One region of the Methylophilus sp. DMC16 genome, then DNA from elsewhere that is predicted to be linked to it. Evidence: predicted binding sites of a transcription regulator. Region 1 holds the regulator's gene; the other holds the start of a gene.
What was found. The regulator sigma-54, encoded in region 1, starts transcription at its own class of promoters, with help from an activator protein. The targets are predictions, from matches to a motif close to TGGCACNNTTCCTGCT.
Positions count from the first base shown of each region.

Region 2: the regulator sigma-54 is predicted to act here: its motif matches at 1,779-1,794, upstream of ACT53D_RS10785 (circularly permuted type 2 ATP-grasp protein).

Region 1 is NZ_JBQUZC010000003.1:87,377-92,076, forward strand. Features, by position in the region: gene tyrS (tyrosine--tRNA ligase) at 113-1,351, shown strand; gene ACT53D_RS11870 (RNA polymerase factor sigma-54) at 1,397-2,941, opposite strand; gene lptB (LPS export ABC transporter ATP-binding protein) at 2,948-3,691, opposite strand; gene lptA (lipopolysaccharide transport periplasmic protein LptA) at 3,700-4,314, opposite strand; gene lptC (LPS export ABC transporter periplasmic protein LptC) at 4,373-4,700, opposite strand, start outside.
Region 2 is NZ_JBQUZC010000002.1:550,297-554,996, reverse strand. Features, by position in the region: gene ACT53D_RS10790 (alpha-E domain-containing protein) at 1-248, opposite strand, end outside; gene ACT53D_RS10785 (circularly permuted type 2 ATP-grasp protein) at 242-1,735, opposite strand; gene ACT53D_RS10780 (YicC/YloC family endoribonuclease) at 1,918-2,811, opposite strand; gene ACT53D_RS10775 (serine/threonine protein kinase) at 2,957-3,892, shown strand; gene ACT53D_RS10770 (PP2C family protein-serine/threonine phosphatase) at 3,903-4,700, shown strand, end outside.

The DNA.
Region 1 (4,700 bases):
AACACTGCTCCAGCCGCGCTTACAGAAATGCATGGGATTACGTTAAAATAGCTGTTTTACTTATTTGAGACGGTGCCATCAGTGCGCATCGTTGTATTTGACGGATACCCGCATGACCGATACCAAACAACCCTCATCTGAAGTGCCAGCATTGAGCCCAGAAATTGCCAAGGCGTTGGCCATTATCAAGCGTGGCGCAGATGAGTTACTGATCGAGCAGGAGCTGGTCGAGAAACTGAAAACAGGCAAGCCGTTACGTGTGAAAGCAGGCTTTGACCCTACCGCGCCCGACTTGCACCTGGGTCATACCGTCCTCATTAATAAATTGCGCCAGTTGCAGGATCTGGGCCATCAGATTTTATTCCTGATCGGTGACTTTACCGGCATGATTGGTGACCCAACGGGCAAAAGCGCCACCCGTCCACCCTTAACCGTGGAGCAGGTCAAGGCCAACGCCGATACCTATGCCGCACAAGTCTTCAAAATACTGGATCCCACCAAAACCGAGATTGTTTTTAACTCCAACTGGTTAAGTGAACTCGGTGCGGCGGGGATGATCAAGCTGGCTGCCAGCCATACCGTGGCCCGCATGCTGGAGCGGGATGACTTCTCCAAACGCTTCAAGGGTAATCAACCGATTGCGATTCACGAGTTTCTGTACCCGTTACTGCAAGGATATGATTCGGTGGCCCTGCAAGCGGATCTTGAGCTCGGTGGTACCGACCAGAAGTTTAACCTGCTCATGGGGCGTGAGTTGCAAAAGCAGGCCGGCCAGTCGCAGCAATGTGTGCTGATGATGCCGTTGCTGGAAGGGTTGGATGGCGTCAATAAAATGTCTAAATCACTCGGGAACTACATTGGCATTAGCGAGGCGCCAGAGACTATTTTTGCCAAGATCATGTCGATTTCAGATGAACTGATGTGGCGCTATATTGATTTGCTGTCTTTTGCGACGCTGGAAAACATTGCCGAATGGAAGGCGCAAGTCGCCAGTGGCGCAAACCCCCGCAATATCAAGGTCGGCTTCGCGCAGGAAATTGTGGCGCGTTTCCATGGTCAAGCCGCGGCTGAAAAAGCCTTGCAGGACTTCCAGACCCGTGCCAAAGGCGGCATCCCGGATGACGTGCCCGAAGTTGAAGTGACCATTGAAGGCGAGAGCATCGGCATTAGCCAATTGTTAAAACAGGCGGGCCTGGTTGAAAGCACCAGTGAAGCCATGCGCGCAGTGCAGCAAGGCGGCGTCAAGCTCGACAGCGTCAAGGTGGATGATAAGAATCTGCCTTTGACAAAAGGCGTGACAGTGATCGCACAGGTGGGCAAACGTAAATTTGCCAAGATCACAATCAGGTGATTTGAGCTGAGAAACAAAAAAGGCCGCATCTGCGGCCTTTTTTGTTTAGAGCGTTTTGCGCAAGTTCGCGGGAGGAATATTCAGGGACTCGCGATATTTGGCTATGGTACGGCGGGCAACGACGATGCCTTGTTGTGCCAGTGTGTCGGTGATCTGGTTGTCCGACAAAGGCTTTTTCGGGTTTTCTTCGGCCACCATTTGCTTGATCAAGGCGCGGATGGCGGTGGCAGAGCAGGAGCCGCCTGCATCTGTGGCCACTGAGCTGCCAAAGAAGTATTTGAGTTCATAGACGCCACGCGGTGTGAGCATATACTTATGCGTGGTGACGCGGGAAACTGTGCTTTCATGCAAGTCGAGTTCTTCGGCGATTTCACGCAGTACCAGTGGCCGCATGGCAATTTCACCATGTTCAAAGAAGTTGCGCTGGCGATCTACAATGGCTTGTGACACGCGCAAAATGGTCGAGAAGCGCTGCTGGATATTTTTAATCATCCACTTGGCTTCCTGCATCTGGCTTTGCAGGTATTGGCCTGAACTCTCGCGGTTGCGCTTGAGGATGTCCGCATACATCTGGTTGATGCGCAGTTTGGGGATCACGCCATCATTTAAGGAGGCGACCCAAATACCCTTGATCTTTTTAACCACCACATCGTGCTGGATAAAGTGATCGTGACTAAAGCTGGAAAACTCGCTGCCGGGTCTGGGGTTTTGCTGGCGGATCAGGTGCTGCGCCGCCTTGAGTACCGCTTCATCGCAACCAAGCACCTTGCGCAGTTTGACAAAGTCTTTGTTGGCCAGCAGCGCCAGGTGGTCTTTGGCAATGGCAATGGCGGTTTGCAAGTGTGGCGTTTCTTGCGGCAAACGCGTCAGTTGCAAGAGCAGGCACTCGCGTAAATCGCGCGCACCAACGCCTACAGGGTCCAGGTTCTGGATCAGTTTGAGTGCGGTTTCCAGTTCCAGCAGCTCGACCTCAAGTTCGAGTGGCAAGTGCTCCACAATCTCCTGCAGATCTTGCTCCAGATAGCCATCATCAGTGATGCTATCCAGTAGCAGTTTGACCAGGCTCATGTCACGTTGCGATAAATGTGCCAGTTGTATCTGATCAATCAGATGCTCGCGCAAACTGATGCTGGTGGTTTCCTGTCTGGAAAAGTCACTGTCTTCGTCTTCCTGATGATTGCGTCCGGCTTCGTCCCAGTTGCTGGTGCTGCCAAACTCTTCATAATCATCTTCAAACTCTGGCGGCGTGAATTCCTCGTTTAAATTGGGCAGGTCGCTCTCGCTCCCGCCCAGCTCATCGTGCAAGTCTTCACGCAGACTTTCTGCCGGTGCGGTGATCTCTTGCTGCGTTGCCATGTCAAACGAGCTGGCATCTGTCGGCTCAGCTTCTACAGTGGGGGGAGGCGGTGTGTTATCTTCAAACTCGCCTTCTTCACCGTCTGACATTTCCAGTAACGGGTTTTCCTGCAGGATGGTTTCCAGTTCCTGGTTCAGTTCCAGCGTGGAAAGTTGCAGCAAACGGATCGATTGCTGCAGCTGCGGCGTCAGCGCCAGATTTTGCGAAATACGTAATTGCAGGTTCTGTTTCATGACGGATTACAGCCTAAAATTCTTGCCCAGATACACTTCACGCACACCTTCGTTCTGAATGATTTCATCGGGCGTGCCTGCTGCAAACACAGCGCCTTCATTGACAATATAAGCGCGGTCACAGATGTCCAGCGTTTCGCGCACATTGTGGTCGGTGATTAAAATACCAATATTCTGACTGCTCAGGTAGCGGATGATTTTCTGGATTTCGATCACCGCAATCGGATCAATCCCGGCGAACGGTTCATCCAGCAAAATAAATTTAGGGTCTGTGGCCAGGCAGCGCGCAATTTCAACGCGTCGACGTTCGCCGCCAGACAAGCTGACGGCCTGACTGTTGCGGATGTGCTGGATATGCAATTGATCCAGCAAGGACTCAAGCCTCGCCTCACGCTGCTCTTCCGTATAGGGACGGGTTTCAAGAATGGCGAGGATGTTGTCGGTTACGCTGAGCTTGCGGAAAATGGATGCTTCTTGGGGCAGATAAGCCAGGCCCATGCGCGCGCGCTCATGCATGGGCGCGCGGCTCACGTCGGCGCCATTCAGCGTAATGTTGCCTTCATCCAGTGCAACCAACCCGACAATCATGTAAAAGCTGGTGGTTTTGCCTGCCCCGTTGGGACCCAGCAAGCCGATCACTTCGCCACTGCGTAACTCAAGCGTCGTGTTTTTGACCACGGTACGGCCCTGATAGGTTTTTTTCAGGCGGTTAACCTGCAAATGGTTCTGATCTGCTGCCATGGTTTCCATCTTTATGCTTACTCTTTGCCTTGCTCACCAGTGTTTTCGGCAGGGGCAGGTTCGACCTTGAGTTGCAAGGAGCGATTCATCCGTAACCCCTGTTGAGAGGTTGGCTTGTTGTCAATGACAGGTGGTGTGGTTTTATTTTTAGGCTGTATGGTGGCCTTGACGCGGCTGCCAGCCGTCCCGTTCGGGTTGGCTTTGGTGCCGCCAATCACCTCGGCATACTCGGCGTTGGCGTCGTAGCTGATGTAGTCCCCGGTCACGATGTCTTCACCACGTTTAACCCAGGCATTGGTATACAGTTGCACTTTATCCATGCGGGCGTTGTATTCGATACGTTGACCACTGCCTTGCATCCACTCGTCTTTACCGGTACGTTTTTGCTTGAATGTGGTGGGGTTGCCGGTACAGGTGCTATGTTGAAAGCCGTCCTGATCCTCGCGTACGATCATTTTGTCCGCCTTGATTTGCAAAGTGCCCTGATTAAGAATCACGTTGCCCGTGTAGATACTGATTTTTTTAGCATCGTTCACGGTCACGGTATCCGCTTCAAGCTCTATCGGTTGATCTCGGTCAGATTCTTCGGCCAGCACACTCAGCGGCATGGACAATAGCGCCCATACGCTCATGCAGATCGCTAAAAATAAGGGCTTGTGCGTGTTCAACTCATTTCTCCATAATCAACGGTCATTGGCGTTCTGTGTTTGACGCCTGGGCCGGGCTTGCCAAATTGCTGGCGACGGGTGGACGCTCATAATGCACATGCACCCGGTTAAACAATTGCATGGTATCAGCCCGGTTATCAAAACGCATGCCCGTGCCTGTAATCACTGTCGCCGGTTTTTGGCGGATGATCACCGACTGGTCTGTGTGTGCCACCTCGGTATCCGGCTCCAGCCAAAGCCGCTCGGTTTGCATTTGTGTTTCTGGCTTGGTGGCAGAGGCTTGGCGGATCACCTTGACCTGATTGCTAAACTCCACCAGTTTACCATTGGCAGAAACACGTCCATGCTGA
Region 2 (4,700 bases), on a different contig from region 1:
GACGGGTTCTGGCTATCCATGACCAGATGTTTGATGACGTTGGCGGCCGACAGTTCTTTGTAATTGCTGTCATAAATGTCGCGGATCCCGGCAATTTCAAGCACGGCATCCCAGAGTTCTGCTTCGTTGCTGCTGTCTGAAGGCAACAGGGACATGTTATAAGTCACGTCCAGCACACGGGCCACGTTTTCAGCACGCTCGATATAACGTGCCATCCAATATAAATGATCTGCGGTACGGCTTAACATATGACGGCCTCTTGCGTTGCTTGTTGGGCAGCCATTTGCGACTGCACGGTTTCTGCACTGATATCGTCCCGCTCCAGCACCCAGGTATCCTTGGTGCCGCCCCCTTGCGAGGAGTTCACCACCAGTGACCCTTCTTTGAGCGCTACGCGCGACAGGCCACCCGGCACCACGCTGACCGTTTTGCCAGACAGCACAAATGGCCGTAAATCCACATGACGCGGTGCAATGCCCTGGTCGACCAGCGTCGGGCAGGTTGACAGCGCCAGCGTCGGCTGCGCGATGTAGTTAGCGGGTTTGGAGACGATGCGTAAACGGAATTCTTCAATTTCCTGTTTGCTGGCTGTGGGGCCTACCAGCATGCCGTAGCCGCCAGAGCCCTGCACTTCCTTGACGACCAGCTCGGGCAGATGATCCAGCACATAGGCCAGATCATCTTCCTTGCTGAGTTGATACGTAGGCACGTTCTGCAAGATGGGGGATTCACCCAAGTAGAACTTGATCATCTCCGGCACGTAAATATACGTCGCCTTGTCATCGGCCACGCCGGTGCCTACAGCGTTGGCCAATGTGACGCCACCATTGCGGTAAACGGAGAGCAGACCTGGCACGCCCAACAGGGAATCGGGCTTGAACACCAGAGGGTCGAGGAAGTCGTCGTCAATGCGGCGGTAGATCACGTCCACCCTTTGCGGGCCTTGCGTGGTGCGCATATAGACGGCGTTATTACGGACAAACAAATCCTGGCCTTCCACCAGTTCTATGCCCATTTGCTGGGCGAGGAAGGCATGTTCAAAGTAAGCGCTGTTGTAAGCGCCAGGTGAGAGCAATACCACGGTCGGGTCAGTGACGCCGGTCTGGGCGACCGAGCGCAGGTTGTTCAGCAGTACACTGGGGTAATGCTCCACCGGGGCAATCGGGTATTTTTTAAACAAATCCGGGAACAGCCGCATCATCATCTTGCGGTCTTCGAGCATATAAGACACGCCGGAAGGGGTACGCAGGTTGTCCTCCAGCACGTAAAACTGCGACTCGCTGGTGCGGACCAGGTCTATCCCTGCCACATGCGCATACACCTGGTTAGGCACAGTCACACCCACCATTTCCGGGCGGTATTGCGAATTGGTCAGGATGCTGTGCGGGACAATGCCGGCCTTGATGATTTCCTGATCATGATAAATATCATGCAGAAACATATTGAGGGCGCGTACGCGCTGGACGGCACCTTTGGACAAATGCGCCCATTCACTGGCCGAAATCATGCGTGGAATCACATCAAATGGAATCAGGCGCTCGGCACCATCTTCTTCACCATACACATTAAACGTGATGCCGACGCGGCGGAACAGGACTTCTGCTTCTGCGCGTTTGGCCGCCAGTTGCTGGGTAGGCACATTCGCCAACCAGCGGTTATAGGCCTGGTAAATCGCCCTTACATTGCCCCCATAGCCCTGCATTTCATCAAAAAACTGTTTGGCCGTTTGCGTCATCGTGCTGGACCTTTGCCTTACTTGTAAAATTCATTTAAACAAGAGCAAGCCGTGTGCCAGCCTGTAAAACCCATTTAAATCATGAGTTTATGTTTTATATGAGCGGGTTTCAGAAAGAAAGCGCACCTAAATGGTGCACTCTCGAATCACGGTTTTGGTGCAAACCGTGTGTTAAATAGGGCTTATTCAATATTCTGAATCTGTTCACGCATCTGTTCGATCAATACTTTCAGTTGCATGGACACTTGTGTCGTTTCAATTGCCACCGATTTGGAGCCCAGTGTGTTGGCTTCCCGGTTCATTTCCTGCATCAAAAAGTCCAGCTTTTTGCCCATGGTGCCGCCAGCCGTGAGGATGCGGTCCATTTCAACAATGTGGGCATTGAGCCGCGCCAGCTCTTCATCGACATCAATCCGTTGGGCATAGAGCACGATTTCCTGACGTACGCGGTCATCCTCTGCCTGCATGGCTTCACGCAGTTTGGTGGTCAGTTTATCCTGATATTGGCTGATCAGGGCAGGTAACAGCGGTTTGACGATGCTGATCTGCTCACGGACGCCTTGCAGACGGTCGAGCAGCACTTGCTTGAGTTTTTCACCTTCGCGCTGGCGGGCGGCAATCAGTTCATCAATGGCCTGCGACAAGCCATTGAGCAGGCTCTGCGCCATGGCCTCGGTATCGATGCTCTCCGTTTGGCAAACACCGGGCAGCTTGAGCACTTCAACCAGATTGACGGGTTGCGCCTGCGGAAAATGTTGCTGTAACGCGGCCAGGGTTTGCGAGATCTGCCCGACCATCTCAGGGTTGAGCGTCAGGTTAGCCACCGCGGCATCGCTTTTGAGATTGATGCGGCATTCCACCTTGCCACGTCCCAGGCGGGACTGCAGCAATTCACGTACTTGCGCCTCAAACTGGCGCAAGTTGTCATCGATTTTGACATTGAGCTCGAGATAACGGTGGTTGACTGCTCGCAGCTCAATCAGCAGCAGCCCGCCAGTAAAGCGGCTTTCGGTGGCCGCAAAGCCGGTCATGCTCAACATCGGTTGGCTAGCGGGGGAATTTTTTATCGTCATCATCTGGCTCCTGGCAAACTCACTGATTGTATCAAATGCGGTATCGTTATGCGAAAATGGTACAAACAAGGCGGCGCGCAGAAGAAATCACAGCCTCTGCTGATGCCATGCCCTTAATAAAAGCCATGATTGTGACGTTAAAGCGCTAGTGAAGCTCGCTCATAAATACGATTTTGCCTTGCCGGTAGGCACTGTGCTGCATGACTACACCATTACCAAGGTGCTGAGTCTGGGCGGGTTCAGCTTCGTCTATCTGGCGCAAGATGCGCAGAAAACCACGGTTGCTATCAAGGAATACATGCCGGTGACCTTGGCCGAGCGCGAGGGAGATACGCATATCCGCTCTAATGGCAAAAATGAAGCCGCCTACAAACATGGCATGAAGTGCTTTTTTGAAGAAGGTCTGGCGCTGGCCAATATCGAGCACAAAAACATCGTGCGCGTGAAAAACTTCTTCCGCGCCAACAGCACCGTCTATATGGTCATGAAATATGAGCGTGGCAAATCGCTGCAAGACTACATCATGGCGTTAGCGCAGCCTGTGCCCGAGAATTTTCTGATCCGCATGTTCGTTGAGTTGCTCAATGGATTGCGTGAGGTGCACTCACGCAAATTGCTGCACCTTGATATCAAACCGGCCAATATCTATATCCGCCTGGATGGCTCGCCAGTGCTGCTGGACTTCGGTTCGGCGCGCCAGGCTTTGTCCGAGGTGACGCTGGCGCCCACTTACACGCCGGGCTATGCCCCGCCTGAGCAATATATAGACCGCAAACACCTGGGCCCCTGGAGTGATATTTACAGCATAGGCGCCAGTATGTATGCCTGTTTGCACCGGGCCTCGCCGATCGCGGCCAACCAGCGCCTCAAGCACGATACGCTGGTGCCGGCCGTGGAGTTGGGGCAACAGATATACTCTGAAAAACTGCTGGCGATTATTGATGAGTGCATGCAACTGGATTACATGCTCAGACCGCAAAGTGTGTTTTCATTGCAGAAAAAAATGATCGGCATCCATGTGGCTGAAGATCCGCGTGGCTCGCTGGTGGATAAAATTATTAAAGTGTTGACCAAGCCACTATGAAATTCATCCTATGAAATTCACCATTGCACAAGGCAGTCGCCAGGGGCCGCGACCCTATAATCAGGACCGGCTGGCCTACTCTTACCATCGGCATGCCATTTTCATGGTGTTGGCAGACGGCATGGGCGGGCACCAGCATGGCGATGTGGCGGCCGAAATCGCGGTCAAAACCATGATCGATGCCTTTCAGCGCGAATCAAAGCCTATGATTGCGCAACCCGCGCAATTTTTGCGCGAGCAGATTGCACAGGTGCATGAGGTGATCGAAAACGTCCGCCTGCAAAAGCGTTTGCAAGAGTCGCCGCGTACCACCATCGTCGTGGCTTTGATTCAACACAACAAACTGTTTTGCGCCCATGTCGGCGATTCCCGCGCCTACCTCTACCGTAACGGCCTGGTCGAGTTTCAAACAGAAGATCATTCTGTGGTGCAATCCTTGTTGCGCGAGGGTAAAATCCGCGCTGACGAGGTCAACCATCACCCGCACCGCAATAAAATTTATAATTGCGTCGGCGGGGATCGTGAACCGCAGGTCGAACTGACTGCGCCGATTCCGTTGCGGGAGGGCGATGTGGTGTTGCTGTGCTCGGATGGCGTCTGGAACGTGGTGTCCGAGATCAGTATGGCGCAACACATGCTGGCGGCGGATATCCATGATGGTGTCACTCGTTTGCTCGACGATGCTGATGCCGCCAGTATTACCGTTGGTGATAACATGAGCGCCATTGCGCTGCAGTGGGGCGAACGCATCGTCACCCCGCTGACGATTTCAACGCTGGATTTACCGCTAGACGTCACCACCACCATG